3 regions of the Kitasatospora sp. NPDC052896 genome follow, and region 1 is predicted to be linked to each of the others. Evidence: riboswitches for the same ligand, from Rfam matches in the RefSeq annotation. Region 1 holds a riboswitch; each other region holds the start of a gene.

What was found. A riboswitch is a leader RNA that binds a small molecule or an ion and turns the genes downstream of it on or off. The one in region 1 is predicted to bind cyclic di-AMP.
Region 2: another riboswitch for cyclic di-AMP. It lies ahead of ACIGXM_RS36440 (transglycosylase family protein); the one in region 1 lies ahead of ACIGXM_RS17435 (NlpC/P60 family protein).
Region 3: another riboswitch for cyclic di-AMP. It lies ahead of ACIGXM_RS27725 (transglycosylase family protein); the one in region 1 lies ahead of ACIGXM_RS17435 (NlpC/P60 family protein).

What each region holds. Positions count from the first base shown of each region.
Region 1 covers NZ_JBITZU010000007.1:240,597-246,062, reverse strand. The annotation lists gene ACIGXM_RS17455 (rhomboid family intramembrane serine protease) at 1-527, opposite strand, end outside; gene ACIGXM_RS17450 (hypothetical protein) at 711-956, shown strand; gene ACIGXM_RS17445 (NYN domain-containing protein) at 1,102-2,505, shown strand; gene ACIGXM_RS17440 (NlpC/P60 family protein) at 2,685-3,728, shown strand; cyclic di-AMP (ydaO/yuaA leader) riboswitch at 4,005-4,155, shown strand; gene ACIGXM_RS17435 (NlpC/P60 family protein) at 4,159-5,250, shown strand; gene ACIGXM_RS17430 (NlpC/P60 family protein) at 5,432-5,466, shown strand, end outside.
Region 2 covers NZ_JBITZU010000045.1:9,272-14,737, reverse strand. The annotation lists gene ACIGXM_RS36445 (LacI family DNA-binding transcriptional regulator) at 1-547, shown strand, start outside; gene ACIGXM_RS36440 (transglycosylase family protein) at 731-1,840, opposite strand; cyclic di-AMP (ydaO/yuaA leader) riboswitch at 1,847-2,021, opposite strand; gene ACIGXM_RS36435 (hypothetical protein) at 2,713-3,678, opposite strand; gene ACIGXM_RS36430 (DUF397 domain-containing protein) at 4,079-4,315, shown strand; gene ACIGXM_RS36425 (ATP-binding protein) at 4,473-5,057, opposite strand.
Region 3 covers NZ_JBITZU010000018.1:119,615-125,080, reverse strand. The annotation lists gene ACIGXM_RS27740 (SAM-dependent methyltransferase) at 1-60, opposite strand, end outside; gene ACIGXM_RS27735 (RNA polymerase sigma factor) at 422-1,051, shown strand; gene ACIGXM_RS27730 (hypothetical protein) at 1,048-1,812, shown strand; cyclic di-AMP (ydaO/yuaA leader) riboswitch at 2,115-2,274, shown strand; gene ACIGXM_RS27725 (transglycosylase family protein) at 2,287-3,588, shown strand; gene ACIGXM_RS27720 (peptidase S8) at 4,026-5,276, opposite strand.

The DNA.
Region 1 (5,466 bases):
CCCGAGGCGCCGACCAGCGGCTGCAGCGCCTGGGGATCGGTGCTGTCGGCCAGCGCGTAGCCGTAGCCGGCCAGCGCGCCGACGGCCAGGTAGAAGAGGAGGAAGCGCGGCCGGCCCAGCCGTTCCTCCACCCCGGTGCCGAAGACCAGCAGGAAGAGCATGTTGCCCAGCAGGTGCAGCCAGCCGCCGTGCACGAAGAGCGAGGTGAACACGGAGAGCAGCGGGTTCTTCCGCGGGGTGCCGACCGGCGGGCAGCCGGGCAGCGCGGGGGCGGCGCCGGCGGCCTGAGCGGCGGTCAGCGGACGGCCGCTCAGCAGCTCGGCCGGGATCGCCCCCCAACGCTGCTGGTAGCGCTGGGCGGCGCAGTTCCGGGCGACCTGGGTGCTGCCGTAGTGGGGGGCGATCCCGCTCGGGCCGGCCAGGAAGACCACGCAGTTCACCGCCACCAGCAGGTAGCAGGCCAGCGGGACCGGGCCGGCCGCCGGGGGCCGGGTGGAGCGGAGCCGGTCGCGCCAGGGGATCACCATGGGCCGATCCTTGCTGGCCCGGCCGCCGCGCGCACCGCGCCCTGCTGCGAGCGGGTTACCCGCCGCCGACGCAGCCGCTGGTGGCAAGGGGTATCCGGTGGCCGACGCGGTGTGGTCAGGCCCTAGGCTTGGAGCCGGGGCGGCAGCACGGCCGTGCCCGGGACCAGTCGAGAGGACCCACCGATGACCGTCCCCGTGCCCACCGCCGAGACCCGCTGGCGCTGCACGCTGTGCGGCAACCTGACCCGGTTCGACGTCACCCGCTCGTCCCGGGCGGTGGAGTACGTCCATCTGGACCTGGCCGGCGAGCCGACGGTGGAGGAGCGCGAGGTGCTCAGCGAGACCGTGGAGTCGGTCCGCTGTCGCTGGTGCAACGCGGTCGACCAGGTCGAGCTGGTGCCCCGGCCGGACGCCCCAGCCGCCGACTGAGCGTGACCGTCCCGGGATGGGACGGGTGGGCGGTGTGGTGTCCGAGGTGGCACCGTTCACGCGACAATTGCACAGAGCGGTGGGTTTTGGGCATCGGCAGCCGGCCGTACGGCCCCCGCAGACCAGGATCGGAGCCGAGGACGCCATGGACGCAGCGAGGGAGGCCGCCGAGCCCCAGGGGCAGCCGCCCGCCACCCCGGAGCCCGGGGTGGACGCCGCCGAGCAGGCCTCCGGCGCCGCTGAGCAGCTCGATCGGCCGCTGCCGGAGGGGGTTCGTCGCCGGGTGGTCGGCCTGGCCGCCGACGCGCTCGGCGGGCTGACGCCGACCGAGCTGCCCAGCACGCTCCGTCCGTATGCGAAGTTCACCCCCGCGCGGCGCGCCAAGTACGCCGGGACGGCGCTGGCGTCGGCGCTGGAGGCGGAGCCGGTGTTCCGGTCGCGGATAGCGGACCGGCTGCGGCTCGGGCAGCCGGATCTGGTGAAGGCGCTGGAGGCGGGCAGTGTCCCGAGTGCTGCCGAGCCGTTGGACGTCGCCGCCGCCGCCTACCTGCTGCGCCCGCGCGGCTGGACCCGGCTGGTCGCCGAGGCCGGTGAGCAGGCCGAGCGGGCCGGTGTCGAGGACGCCGCGGCGGAGGCCGCCCGCCAGGTGGAGAAGCTCCAGGAGGAGCTGGCCGCGGTGCGCGCGCAGGCCCGGGCCGACCTGGAGCGGCAGCGGGCCGAGTCGGAGGGGGTCCGCAAGGAGCTGGAGGCGCTCCGTCGCCGGCTGCGCAGCCTGGAGAGCGACACCCGCCGGGCGCAGGCGGAAAGCCGGCGACTGCAGGGCGAGTTGACCGCGGCGGCGGCCGCGACCGCCACCGAGCGCGGCGCGGCGGAGGGGGAGAGCCGCCGACTGCGGCACCGGGTGGCCGAGCTGGAGAGCGCGTTGGAGAGCGGCCGCCGGTCGGCCCGGGAGGGCCGCAGCGTCGAGGACATGCGGCTGCGGCTGCTGCTGGACACCCTGCTCCAGTCGGCCCAGGGCCTGCAGCGCGAGCTGGCGCTGCCGGTGACCCAGCTGCACCCGGCGGACCTGGTGGACGCGGTGGTCCCCGGCTCGGCCTCGCCGCACGACGTGGCCCGGCGTGGACTGGCCGACGACGACCCGGCGCTGCTCGACCAGCTGCTGGCGATTCCCCAGGTCCACCTGGTGGTGGACGGCTACAACGTGACCAAGACCGGCTACCCGACCCTGCCGCTGGAGCAGCAGCGGATGCGGCTGCTGGGCGGGCTGGCGATGCTGGCCCAGCGCACCCAGGCCGAGGTGACCTGCGTCTTCGACGGGCAGGACCTGGACGTCCCGGTGATCATGGCGCCGCCGCGTGGCGTGCGGGTGCGGTTCAGCCGGACCGGGCAGACCGCGGACGAGCTGATCCGCCAGCTGGTCCGGGCCGAGCCGCAGGGCCGCCCGGTGGTGGTGGTCTCGGCCGACCGCGAGGTGGCCGACGGCGTGCGCAAGGCCGGTGCCCGGCCGGTCGCCTCGGTGCTGCTGCTCAACCGGCTCGCGCGCAGCTGACGCCGGCTCGGGCGCCCGAGCCGGCGTCGCGGGGAAGCCGTGACGGCCGCTGAACCGGGGGTGGTTCGCAGGGCCAAGGGAGTGGCGCGGCGATGTGACATTCACTAGGGTCTGGCGTCAAAACAATTTTTCCGGCCACTCACTCCATGGAGTGAGACCGCAGGAAGAAGGAGCCCCGCGTGGCGTCGCACCGCCGTGCCAAGCAGCCGAGTCGTGCCCGGGTCGCCGTGCTCACCGCCGCCGCGGCGACGGTGGTCGCCCTCTCCGCGCAGAGCGCCTGGGCCGATCCGCAGCCGTCGGTCAACGACGTCAAGGCGCAGATCGACAACCTGAACACCCAGCAGGAGCAGGCCTCCCAGCAGTTCGACGGTGCGCAGGAGAAGTCCGACCAGCTGCGCCAGCAGGCCTCCCAGCTGCAGGACGAGGTGGCCCGGGCCCAGGACCAGGTGACCCAGCTGGAGCAGGGTCTGGCCACGGTGGCCGGCGAGCAGTACATGAGCGACGGGATCGACCCGTCGGTACAGCTGATGCTCAACTCCGACCCGTCCGGCTACCTCTCCCAGGCCGCCAGCCTGGACCAGGCGACCACCACCGAGACCGACGCGCTCAAGTCGCTGCAGTCCGAGGAGCGGACGCTCAACCAGGAGAAGGCGGAGGCCTCGGCCACCCTGGCCGAGCTGGACGCCACCACCACCACGCTGAACAGCGCCAAGTCCCAGGTGCAGACCAAGCTGCAGCAGGCGCAGTCGCTGCTCAACTCGTTGAGCGCCAGCCAGCGGGCGGCCCTGCAGGCGGCCGAGCAGCAGGACGAGGGCGACGTCGCCTCCCGCGGTGCCGCCCGCGCCGACCTGGGCAACCTGCCGCCGGCCTCCGGTTACGCCGGGGCCGCGGTGGCCGCCGCGCTCAGCCGGCTCGGCGACTCGTACGTCTGGGGTCACACCGGTCCGACCACCTTCGACTGTTCGGGCCTGATGCAGTGGGCGTACGCGCAGGCCGGCGTCTCGCTGCCGCGCACCTCGCAGGAGCAGGGCACGATCGGCACCGAGGTGCCCAGCCTCGCCGACGCCCAGCCGGGCGACCTGGTGATCTACGGCAGCGACATGCACCACGTGGGGATGTACATCGGCAACGGCAACGTGGTGCACGCGCCGCACACCGGTGACGTGGTCCGGGTCATGCAGGCCAGCGTGATCGGACCGATCGCCACCATCCGCCGGGTCTGACCGCGCGTCGACCCCATCCGAACGGGGTCGGCCTGACGGGCCGTCACAGCCTTCACTGTGACCCACGCCACCCTCACTGCTGCACTCCGGGTGACTCCGGTATCACCCATCGTCAAATTAATCAGTTTTTTCTGACAAGGATTTGAACGGATCACGGATCTGTTACTAGGGTCGGGGTCCTGACCACCGCGACGGTGATCACCCGACCGGGGTGACAGCGGGGGTACCGCCGAGTCTGGAAAGTGGCACGGGCAGTTGACTGCCCGACGGGGAACCCCTGCGGGGGAGCCACGGACCGGAGCCGGGGAACCACGTTCCTCGGGGTGAATCGGCGCCAGGTCGGCCTGCTGGCCGGTGAGGCGTCGTAGGGCATCTCTTCCAGCCCGAACCCGTCAGCTCACCCGGTAGGCGGTCGAAGGAAGAAGGATTCGTGGGTTCCCATCGTCGTCCCAAGCCCGCCGGCCGTACCCGCACGTCGATCCTGACCGCCGCGGCCGCCACCGCCGTCGCGCTCTCCGCGCAGGGCAGCGCGCACGCCGACCCGGCGCCGTCGCTCGATCAGGTCAAGGCGCAGGTTGACCAGCTGAACCAGCAGGCCGAGGCCGCCACCCAGCAGTACGACGGCGCGCAGGCCCAGGAGCAGGCGCTCCAGCAGCAGGTCGGCCAGCTGCAGGACCAGGTGGCCCGGCAGCAGGACCAGGTCACCCAGCTGCAGGGCGGGCTGGCCGAGGTCGCCGCGGACCAGTACGCGAACGGTGGGATATCCCCGACCGTCCAGCTGATGCTCACCAGCAACCCGGGCAACTTCCTGAACCAGGCCAGCTCGGTCAGCCAGCTGAACAGCACCCAGAGCGAGACGCTGAAGGAGCTGCAGCAGCAGCAACAGCAGCTCGACCAGAGCAAGTCCGAGGCGCAGGCCAAGCTCGCCCAGCTGGACGCCACCACGCAGACCCTGCAGGCCGCCAAGGACGCGGTGCAGGCGAAGCTGCAGCAGGCGCAGGCGCTGCTCAACACGCTGACCGCGCAGCAGCGCCAGCAGATGCAGGAGCAGGAGGCGCAGGCCGCCGCCGCCTCGCAGGCCGCCGCCCAGCAGGCCCAGGCCTCCGCCGCGCGTGCCGCGCACGCCGCTGGTAGCACCCTGACCGGGGCCGCGGCCGCCACCGGCGCGACCAATGCGCAGGCCGCCGCCGCCATCGCCGCCGCGGAGAGCCGGCTCGGTGACGAGTACGTCTACGGTGCCAACGGCCCGACCACGTTCGACTGCTCGGGCCTGATGCAGTGGGCCTACGCGCAGGCCGGCGTCTCGCTGCCGCGCACCTCGCAGGAGCAGTGGGCGTACGGCACCAACGAGGGCACCAACCTCGCCAACGCGCAGCCCGGCGACCTGATCATCTTCTACGGCGGCGACCACGTCGGCATGTACGTGGGTGGCGGCCAGGTCATCCACGCCCCGCACACCGGTGCGGTGGTCCGCTACGAGGCGGCCGCGGACATGCCGATCACGGCCATCGTGCGGGTCTGATTCTCCGTCGTCACGGCCCGGTCTCCCGTAGGGAGGCCGGGCCGTCGGCGTACTCTGGCTCGGTCGGATGTCCGATTAGTGGTCAAATATTCGCATTGGCAAGGGTTTGGACTCCCCCGCTGGGACTCGCTAACGTCTGCGCTCGGATCTCAGCTTCCACGGCGATTGGAGCCGTCACCCCATGGTGATGCCGCACCGCCCGGTCACTCCGGGCCG
Region 2 (5,466 bases), on a different contig from region 1:
GCCGGACGACCGGGCCGCGATGCGGATGGCCGTCCAGCACCTGGCCGAACTCGGCCACGAGCGGATCGGGTTGGCGGTCGGCCAGCGCCGGTACGTGCCGGTGCTGCGCAAGATCGAGGGCTTCACGGCGGCTCTGCAGTCGGTCCTCGGCCACAGCGCCGAGCAGGCCGCGGAGCTGGTGCACCACACCCTGTTCAGCGTGGAGGGCGGCCACTCGGCGGCCGGCGCGCTGCTGGACCGCGGCTGCACGGCGATCGTCTGCGGCAGTGACCTGATGGCGCTGGGCGCGATCCGCGCGGTGCGCCAGCGCGGGCTGACCGTGCCGGGCGACGTCTCGGTGGTGGGCTTCGACGACTCGCCGCTGATGGCGTTCACCGAGCCGCCGCTGACCACGATCCGCCAGCCGGTCGAGGCGATGGCCACCGCGGCGGTGGACGCGCTGCTGGAGGAGGTCGGGGGGAACCCCGGGCAGCGCGCCGAGTTCATGTTCCAGCCGGAGCTGGTCATGCGCGGCTCCACCGGGGCGAATCCGCACCGGGGGGAGTGAGGCCGGCCGCGCGGTCCTGACAGAGCGCGCGCCCGGTCCGGGGCGGGTGACCACCTGGTCACCCGCCCTTTCAGCGGCTCCGCGAACGCCGGATGGCGGGCGCCCCTCCCGGGCACCCGCCATCCGGCGTCGCTGCTGCTCGCGAACTCCTGGTACTGCTGCCTACCGACGATCGCGCGGAGGTCAGACCCGGCCGGCGAAGTTCGGCGTGTAGTTGGCGATGGTCTCGTACTTGACGCCCGCCGACGGGTTGGCCGCCTCGACGTACTTGCCGTCGCCGATGTACAGCGCGACGTGGTAGACGCCCGAGTCGCTGCCGTTGTTCGACCAGAAGAGCAGGTCGCCCGGCTGCAGGCTGTTCATCGAGACCGGGGTGCTGGCGGAGGCCTGGGCGGCGGCGGTGCGCGGGATGGAGATCCCGGCCGCGGCCATCGCGGCCTGGGTCAGGCCGGAGCAGTCCCAACCGCCGTTGCCGGTGCCGCCGTAGACGTAGGCCTGGCCGACCTTGGACTCGGCGAAGGCGATCGCGGTGGCCATCGCGCCGGAGGCCGGGGCGGCCGGGGCCGGGGTGCTGGTCGCCGGGGCGGGCTGGGCCGGAGCCGGGGTGGCCGGAGCCGGGGTGGCGGCGGCCGGAGCCGTCGCGGTGGAGCCCAGCGACAGGTGCTGGCCCGGGAAGATGGCGTTCGGACCCTGGGTCAGCACCGACTTGTTGATGGCGTACAGCTTCTGCCAGCCGCCGGCCACGTTGTGCTTGGTGGCGATGGAGGACAGCCAGTCGCCGGCCACCACGGTGTAGTCGCCCTGGGCCGCCGAGCCGGTGCTGCTGGCCTGGGCGGCCGGCGCCGGCGCGGGGGTGGTGGAGGTGTTCGACGCGGTGCTGGTCGAGGCGGCGCCGGAGGGGTTGATCTGCGGGGCGGAGCCGCCCTGGCTCAGGCCGGCCTTCGGGCCGCACACCGGCCAGGCGCCCGGGCCCTGCGAGGCCAGCACCTTCTCGGCGATGGCGATCTGCTGGTCCTCGGTGGCCTGGTTGGCCTGCGCGGCGTACTGGGTGCCGCCGTACGCGGCCCAGGTGGAGGCGGAGAACTGCAGGCCGCCGTAGTAGCCGTTGCCGGTGTTGATGCTCCAGTCACCGCCGCTCTCGCACTGGGCGACCTTGTCCCAGGTGCTGACCGTGGCGGCCGACGCGGTGGTGGCGGTGATGCAGGGAAGGCTCAGACCGATACCGACGAGGCCGGTCGCGGCGATCACGCGGCGGACGCGGGTGGAGCGGTTCGTACCAGAAGTGGGCAGCATGAAGTTGCGTTTCCTCTCCTACGCCTACGAGGTGAGCTGTCGGATTCGGGCTGGAGTTGCCCGGCCGTCCGCTCGGATTTCTCCGGCGGTCGGCTTCACCCCTAGCCCCGGTACCCGGTCCGAAGACCGTTCCGGGGCGGCAAACCTGGTTCCCCCGCTCCTGCCTCGGCGTCGTCTGCGACGGCCAGCCCGTCCGGTGGCAGGATTCGGCGTCCGGCGGGATGGGTCCGTGTGACCACGAACGGGGAGCACGTTAACCAGACTTAAATTCGATTAGCAAACAGCTGTGGCGCCGGTCACAGTGGCTTCCGGGGCCTTTCAAGATCCGCTTCGGAGATCAACTGAAAGGCTGTCGGCGGTCATTGCCGGGGCCCTTTGATCGAATTCTGCGAATCCGCCCGGCAGTGTGCGGAATTGCCTCCCCCTCAGTGGATCGGAAGGCTGACGCCGCGTCCGCGCGGAGGTTTGTCGGCGCGCGGTCAGGGCCGGCGCGGTGTACCGCACGCCACATCCGCGCAGTGGGACCGGGAGCCGGATCCGGTGGTCCGGGCGGATGAACTGGCGAAGAATTAAAAATTCCTATGCCGTTCGCCCAGCGGACACTTGAGTCCTGCTATGGCCTCCGCCGGGCGATTCGGTCGCTCCCGTGGCAGGCATGGGCAAATCGGACACATCGTCTCCAACTGCCGTGCCAGCGCCGGGCCGTCCCGGCCGCTCTGGAGACGCTGACGGGCTGCTGGTCGGCCGGTTGCCCGCGTCCTCGGTCCGCGCCCCGCCAGGGGCCCCTGGACGGGCTGGTGGGCGCACGGAACGGCCCTGGGCCGGCCACCCGCGATGCGGATGACCGGCCCAGGGCCGGGGTGGTACTACGTCTACTCGCCCTGCTCCGCCTCGGGGGCCTCGGGGGTCTCGGCAGCCTCGGCGGTCTCACCGTCCGCCTCGGCCCGCTTGCTCCGGGCCGGCGCCTCGGGCGGGGTGACCCCGACGGTGGCCAGGTAGCTGGTGGCCACCAGCTGACCGACGGTCGGATAGGCGCCCAGCGGCTCGGCACTCGGGCAGCCGGTCTCCTCGGCGGCGGCCCGCAGCAGCTCCGGGTCCGCCTCGGGGCCGATCACCAGCGGGGCCAGCGCCGGACGCTGCGAACCGGTGTTCCGCAGGTGGTCGACGGCCGCGGCCACCGCACCGGGGACGTCCAGGGCCGCGGCGACGACCGGCACCGCCAGGCGCGCGGCCAGCAGCACGCCGGTGATCTCCGCCGCGGCGACGGCCTCCGGGCCGCCCACCGTGGTCAGCACGACGCCGTCGGCGGCCGTGGTGATGGCGAACAGCCGGGCGCGGTCGGCGCGGGCCAGGCCGGCCTCGGAGAGTCGGACGTGCACGGCCTCGGCGAGCAGCGGGTGCGGGCCGAGCACCTCGGTCAGCGGGGATCCGGCCTGCTCGGCGAGGTGCTGCAGCTCCGTCAGGGCGGAGTGCGGGCCGGCCAGCAGCGGCATCAGCAGCGGGGCGGGCAGCCCGGCCTCGGCGGCGGCCTGCAGCAGCTCGGCCACGCTGGGCCGGCCGGCTTCCGCGTCGCTCTGCTCGCCGTCGGTCGGCGCCGGCCCGGTCGGCGTCAGCCAACCCGCGGTCACCTCGATGCCGAGGTGCTCGCCGCGCACCACGGAGAGCAGTTCGTCCACCACTGCCACCGCCTCGGGCGTGGCCTCGCCCGGAACCGCGAGCACCAGTGTCGGTGCGCCGGTCGGAACCTCGGGCCGCTCGGGCCGACGGTGGCGCCCCCGCGCACGGGAGCCTGGCGTGCGGACGGGCAGAGAAGAGCCCGGGATGGCAGCAGTGCTCATGGACGGAGATCGTAGGACATCGCCGCGAGCACTCCGCAGCCGGCTGCCCAAGGTGACGGATTGTGAGGAGGTCACTGCGGAGTTGATCTTTCGATCCCGCTGCAACGGTTGGCCTCCCTCTCCGCGTCGTTCTGCTCGGACCACTGCCGGTCACCGCCCGCTGGGCGGAAGATTGGCATATGTCCACTTATGTCTCACCAGTCACACCCGCCAGCGTGGGAATCGTTACGACATGTACACGCCGGTGCACGAGCAAACTCACATGCCGATGCACGTGCACTGGCGTTATCATCACGACAAGTGAGGCATCTGCCCTGCCCGTACGAGCCGGAGGCGGCCGGCGGCCGGAACGGTCGGGCGCCGAGTCAGTACGAGTACTCCAGGGTCTTGGGAGATTTCTATGCATCACCTGTACAACGGCATGGCGGCTGCGGACCTCGACGGCGTGGTCTGGCAGAAGAGCCAGTACAGCAACTCGAAGGGGAACTGCGTGGAGCTGGCCGCCCTCCCGGGCGGCGGAGTGGCGATGCGCAACTCGCGGTTCCCGGACGGCCCAGCCCTCATCTACACCAGGGACGAGATAGCGGCCCTGCTGCTCGGGGTGAAGGACGGGGAGTTCGATCACCTGGTGAGCTGACCGGCCCGACCCGGGCAGCGCCGTCGTGGGAGTTCGTGCCGCGGCGGCGTTCGGCGTTCTCGGGCGGGCGTTCGGCGCTTTTGGGTGGGGAGGTCCCGGATGGTGCGGGTGGATGCGACGGAACGCCGCGCGGCCGCGCGGCGTTCGGTGGTCGCGGTCAGGCGGAGCGGCGGTGGCGCCCCAGCGTGACCGGCTCGCTCGGTCGGACCGGTCCGGTGAGGGCGGGCAGCTCGGCCTCGAACAGGGCCCAGACCACCTTCCCGGCCCCGGCCAGTGGGTGCCAGCCCCAGGAGTGGCTGAAGGAGTCCACCAGGTGCAGCCCCCGCCCCGACTCGGCCACGAAGTCGGCCTCCCGGGTCACCGGGCCGTCGCTGCTCGGGTCGCTGACGGCGCAGACCAGGTTGGGGGCGCGGTGCACCAGGCTTATTCGGATCGGCAGCCGGTCGTCCAGGTTCCGCCCGGGCCCGAGTTGGGTGGGGAACACCGGTCGGACCGGGCAGCCGGTCGAACCGGCCGCGCCGGCAACGGCGTCCGCCGGGGTCGGCGCCCCGATCGCGTGCCGCAGCGCGTTGGTCACCAACTCCGAGGCCACCAGGGCGACATCGTCGAAGAGGTCGTCGAGTCCCCAGCGCAGCAAGGTGGTTCGGACGAAGTCGCGGGCGGTTCTGACCGCCTCGTAGCGGGGGGCGAGCGTGCATGTCACAACGTCAGGATCGACGGCCAGGGCCGCACCGGTGCCCATGAAGAGCTCCTCCCATAAGGGGGCGGACACGGCTGGACCCGGCGGGGTCATGCCGGTCACCTCCGACTCGCTCGGCCGCTTCGCCGCCGTGACCGGCCCGCACTCGTCCGCACACCCCCGGCCGGACGCGTCGTACGCGGCCCTGCTGAGGTGCGGAGTCGCGCGTGGGTCGACGGCGAAGCCCGCGGGACTGCCAAGGGGGTGTGCAACTGCACGTGGACCATCGTGCTCTGCGCTTACGGCAGATGCAAGAGTGGATTCACGTGCAGTCGCACTATTGGCATATGCAGGAGCCGGATGCACGTGCATCTGACCGTGCCGATGGGTGTGCCGATGACGGTGCCGATGCAGAATTGATAGATCCATCTGCCACTACCGGCACTGTCAGCGCCCAGTTGATGGCAGACTG
Region 3 (5,466 bases), on a different contig from region 1:
CATCCGGGCGGAATGCGCTCGGTGCAGTTCCAGGTTGACCTCGTTGTAGTCCGTCGGCATCCGCTCTCTCCCCCTGCTCCGTACGCGGGCCCCGTCCACACCGCGCACGTTCCGGAATCCGCCCGTCAGGGTATGCCATGGCGCACATCGGCCCGACCCGGTTCGCGGTTTCCCACGCGGCTTCCCGCGTCACCCGAGGCGCGGACCCGCTCGATCACGGCTCCGGCCAAAATGTGCGGTGACGGTGGCATATGACCATACGTCAGATAGTCTTTCCATCACAGCATGACAGCTAGTAACCGTTGTGCCGATCTTCTTGCGTCACAGGCCGCCCGATGCGCTGTGATGTTCCCGAGGGGGTCGCTCCGGTCCCCGGCGGACGACCGGCCGTGGACCACGGCCGCCGGTCCTGGAGGGCCGAATGACGATCGACAGGGGCGTGCCGCCGCAACCCGGTGGGCACCGGGGAGGGCGGACCGTGACCGAGGGCGGCGAGGCGACGCCGGCGGACGGCCGGCTGCTCCTCACACTCCAGGCGTTCTGCGAGACCCACGAGCGCGCCTGGCACGGCTTCGCGCTGACCCAGGTCGGCAGCGACCAGGACGCCGCCCTGGTGGTCGCCGGCATGAAGGCCCACCTACGGCAACGCTGGGCGCTGGCGCTCCGCCAGGAGATCCCCGCCACCTACGCCTGGCGGCTGCTCAAGGAGCACGTCGCGGCCTGGATGCTGCACACCGGGCGGCGGCAACCGGCCCTGCTGGAGAGTGCGGTGCTCGACACCGTGGTCCGGCGCCTCCGCGCCGGCCGCCCCGGGGACGGCCGGCGCGAACTCCCCGAGGGACGCGGCCTCCACACCGCGATCCTGGGCCTGCCGGAGCGCCAGCACGATGTCATCGTCCTCAGGTACGTGCTGGACATGGACGAGGAGGAGATCGCGCAGTACCTCGGCCGGCCGGCCGCGACCGTGCGCTCCCACCTGCGGCACGCCCACCGCAACCTCGCCCGGGCCCTCGAGCTGCCCGAACCGGCCGACTCGCAAGGAGCGCCATGACCGCCGGGGAACACCAGCACGGCCTGCCGTCCCGCCGCCGCCCGCACGACCGCCGGAACGGCACTGCGGGCCGGTTCCGTGCGCCGACCGGCGGGCCGGCGCACGACGGGCGGTCCGGCGCCGGGGCCGAGCCGCCGGTGATCGTCTTCAGCGGCGCGTCCCGGCTGCCGGCGCACGAGCCGGACCGGATCAGCGCGGCGCCCGTCCGGCTGCCGTCCGAGCACGAGCAGGCGACCCACGAACTCGCCCTGGTCACCGCGCTGGTGCTGAACGCCCCGCAGGCCGCGCACAGCCTCGACCTGCTGGTCAACTCCGCCCGGATCCACCCCGAGGGGGCGCTGGTCTTCGCGGGGCTGCTCTACCTGACCGACCGGACGGACGCGGCGCAGTTCTGGTGGCAGTTCGCGGCGGGCGGCGGCAGCCAGACCGCCGCGTACTGCCTGCACCTCTACCACCTGCTGCTCGGCGAGCCCCGGGACGCCGCCTACTGGCGTGCCCAGGCGGACCGGCTGGCCGGCCATCCGCGGCCGCGGCCGAACCGGGGGCTGGCCACGGCGGCGGTGCGCGGGGGCGCCCCGCTGCTGCCGGAGGAGGTGCGACGCGACATCCTGGCCCGCTGCCACCGGGGGCTGCTGCCGCGGCTGCCCATCCGGCTGGAGGCGGTGATCAACCGGCTGGTGGTCACGGCGAACGACGACGACTTCGGGGAGATCCCGCAGCCCTCCGACACCCTGGTCGGCGATCTGGCGTCGACGTGCTGAGGCCTGCCCGGAGGCGCCGAGGGGCGCCTCGGCCTGGTGAGGCGGACACGAATTTGTTCGACTGTTGTTCCGGGTGGGTTCAGCCATCGTTGCGGAACACCGGCGACCGCCTCACCTTGCCAGATCAGGCCGGTCCGTGAACCGACCGCCGATCGGCGGGGCGTCACTCTCCAATCGCATGACGTGATTTTTGTGTGATGCGCACGATGCCGGCTTGTTATCAAGCTGATGATCCCTCTAGTCTCCCAGCAGTCCGCAGCTGCGGACTGCCGACCGCGGTACGCCGAGCCCTGCCCGCCGCGGGAGGGAAGCCGACCACCCATGGGCAGGGGTGGGGGACCCAGGTTTGGTGCCGTCCCCACGGCTAGGGGTGAAGCCGCGCGCCGGGTCCTCCGGCGGGCGGCCGGGCCACCTCCCGGCCCGAACCCGACAGCTCACCTCGCAGGCGTGCGGAGAGGGACACAGAGGGACATCATGGTGTTTTCCGGTTCCGGCCGTCACCGTCGCCCCACCCAGGCCGACCGCGCCGTGGTCGCCGCCGGCGTGGCGGGCGCGGGCATAGCGTTGCCGCTGCTCACCGCGACCAGCGCGCACGCCGCCCCGGTCAGCGCCTGGAACACGGTCGCCCAGTGCGAGACCGCCGGGAACTGGACCGCCGACACCGGGAACGGGCTCTACGGAGGCCTACAGCTCACCCAGCGGACCTGGGTCGCGTACGGCGGCGACAAGTACGCCGCCGAGCCCGACCACGCCACCCCCGACCAGCAGATCGCCATCGCCGAGAAGGTGCTGGCCCACCAGGGGCCGAGCGCCTGGCCGAACTGCTCCGACTCCGCCGGCCTGAGCAGCGACGGGCCGACGCCGGTGCTCAACACCAGCCAGCCCGCTCCGGCGACTCCGGCACCGGCCGGCGGCAGCACGGTGCTGGCGGGTCCCGACGACCCGACCTTCCCGGGCCACGGCGGGTGGGACGGGTACGACGGCGTGTACTGGTACCAGTCCGGGGGCGTCTGGTACTGGACGAACCAGCAGTCCGTCTACCTCGAGCACACGGGGGCGGCGGCGACCGCGCAGCCGAGCGCGGGCGGAAGCGCGACCGTCACGCCCGCCACTCCGGTCACGCCCACCACGCCGAGCACGACGGGCACCACGGCCACACCCACCACGACGGGCACCACGGGCACCACGGCCACGCCCACCGCTCCGACGACGTCGCCCGCCCCGGGCACGACGGGTACGCCGGGCACGACGGGCACGGCGACCCCGGTCACGCCGACGACGCCCACCACCCCGACGTCCGGCAGTACCACGGGCACGACGGGCACCACGGGCGCGACGGGCACGGCCGCGCCCGGCACGCCGGGCAGCGCGGGCAGCGGCACGGACACGCCGTCGACCGGCACGACGACCACGACGACCCCGGTCACGCCGACGGCACCGACCACCCCGGCGGCACCCGCCACCCCGGCCACCGGCATGAGCACGGGCACGAGCACGGACGCTGGCACGAGCACGGGCGCTGGCACGAGCACGGGCAGCACGGCCGCCCCGGCCACTCCCGCCTCCCCCGCGCCGTCCGCCACCACCCCGGCCCCCGCGCCGTCCGGCGGCACGGCCGCGGCCGGCACCTACACCGTGGCCACCGGCGACACCCTCTCCGGCATCGCCCAGTCCCACCAGTTGCCCAGCTGGAACGGCCTCTACCAGGACAACGCCTCGACCGTCGGCACCAACCCCGACCTGATCCACCCGGGCCAGCAGCTCCAGCTCCCCTGACCCCGGCTCACCCGCGGCTCGCGCCCGCCGCCCCGGCGGGCGCGAGCTCGTGCCGCGCGGCGGGGGAAGCGGACACCGCGGCCGCGCCGAGCCCCCGGCCACGAGGGTGAGGCCGTGCCGGCAGGTGGGGGTCACACGATCGGGCGTACCGCGCGTTGGACCCGTCCGTACCCGATGGCTCCCGCAACGCCGTTCCCGTGCGCCCGGTCGGCGATCGGGCCGGAGTCCGCGGCATCCCGACCACCGGGCCCCGCCCGCCGATCCTGAGCCGGCCCGGCACGCGGCAGATGGTGATCCCGCCCGGCCCCCGTGCCCGGGCGGGATCACCGCCGTCCGCGCGGCCCCCGCGAACCGCGCGGACGGCGGCGGGGATGGTGACGCGCGGGCCGCCGTCCGACCACGACGGCCCGCGCGTCACCCCCGTCCCCGGACGGCCGTCAGCCCGTGAAGGCGGCCAGTCCGTCCGGGGTGCCCAGGCCGGTCGGGCCGTCGTAACCGGGGCCCGCCGTGCAGAGGTAGGACGGGGAGCAGGTGGCGGTGGAACCGGTGGTCACGTCCCAGAGCGCGCTCGGGTGGGCGTAGGCGTCGGCCGCCGGGTAGCTCGCCGAGGGCGCGCCGGCGTCGGCGTAGACCGCGGCGATGATCGGCGAGGCGACGCTGGTGCCGCCGTAGACGTTCCAGCCGGAGCCGCCGTAGGTCTGGTAGACCGCGACGCCGGTGGCGGGGTCGGCGACCGCCGAGACGTCCGCGACGGTCCGCTTCGAACAGCCGGTGTCCTTCTGCCAGGTCGGCTTGGCGTCGTACGCCGAGCAGCCGGAGCCGGCGCCCTCGGTGCTGCTGGTGGACCACGCCGACTCGCTCCAACCGCGGCTGTTGGAAGCCTTGTTGAGCGAGGTGCCACCGACCGCGGTGACGTACCGCGAGGCCGCCGGGTACTCCACGCCGTAGCCGCCGTCACCGGAGCTGGCGGTGATCGCGACACCCGGGTGGTTGTAGTAGCTGGTGTCGTAGCTGGGGTCCGAGGAGGACTCGCTGCCGCCGTAGCTGTTGGAGACGAACTTGGCGCCCAGCTTGACCGCCTCGTTGACCGCGGTGCCCAGGTTGGCCGTGGTCGCGCTCTTGGCCTCGACCAGGATGATGTGCGCGTTCGGCGCGATCGCCGAGACCATGTCCAGGTCCAGCGATATCTCGCCCGCCCAGCCGGAGTTGTTGGTGGGCAGCGAGGTGGTGCTGCCGGTCTGGCTGACCTGCTTGAAGCAGCCGTTGGCGGTGGTGCAGGCGGGCAGGCCGTACTGCGCGCGGTAGACGGCCAGGTCGGACGCCGCGCTGGGGTCGTTGTAGGCGTCCACGATGGCCACGGTCTGGCCCGCGCCGCCGTTCGCCGGGAGGTTGTACGCGCTGCGCAGGTCGCTCGGACCGTAGCCCGAGGGGGTGGCGTTGGCGCTGATGCCGAGCGGGCTGACGTGCTGGACGACGCTGGTGACCCGCAGTGCGTCACAGGCCATCTGACCGGCCGTCGGGACGGCGCACGAGCGGACCCAGGAGCTGCCGTCGTGACTGGAGGTCAGCGGGGCGGCGTCGGCCGGGGCCGCCGCGAACGCGGAGAGTGCCAGCGAGGCCGTACCGGCCAGGGCGATGGCGATTCTTCGGGACGTGGCGGATGTGGGGGTGAAGGTCGCGAGGCGCAACGGACTGTCTCCTGTGGTTGGTGAACCTGGAGTTGCAGGTGTGGGGGACCGCGCGAGGACAGGGTTGTCCCCGCGACGGGGTGCGCGCGTGCTGGGTCGAACCGGCTCCGGGTGGGGAGCGGGCCGGCTCGCGGACGAGGCTAGTTAAGACATGACCTGATCAACAAGAGTTCGAACGGATCTTCCCCAC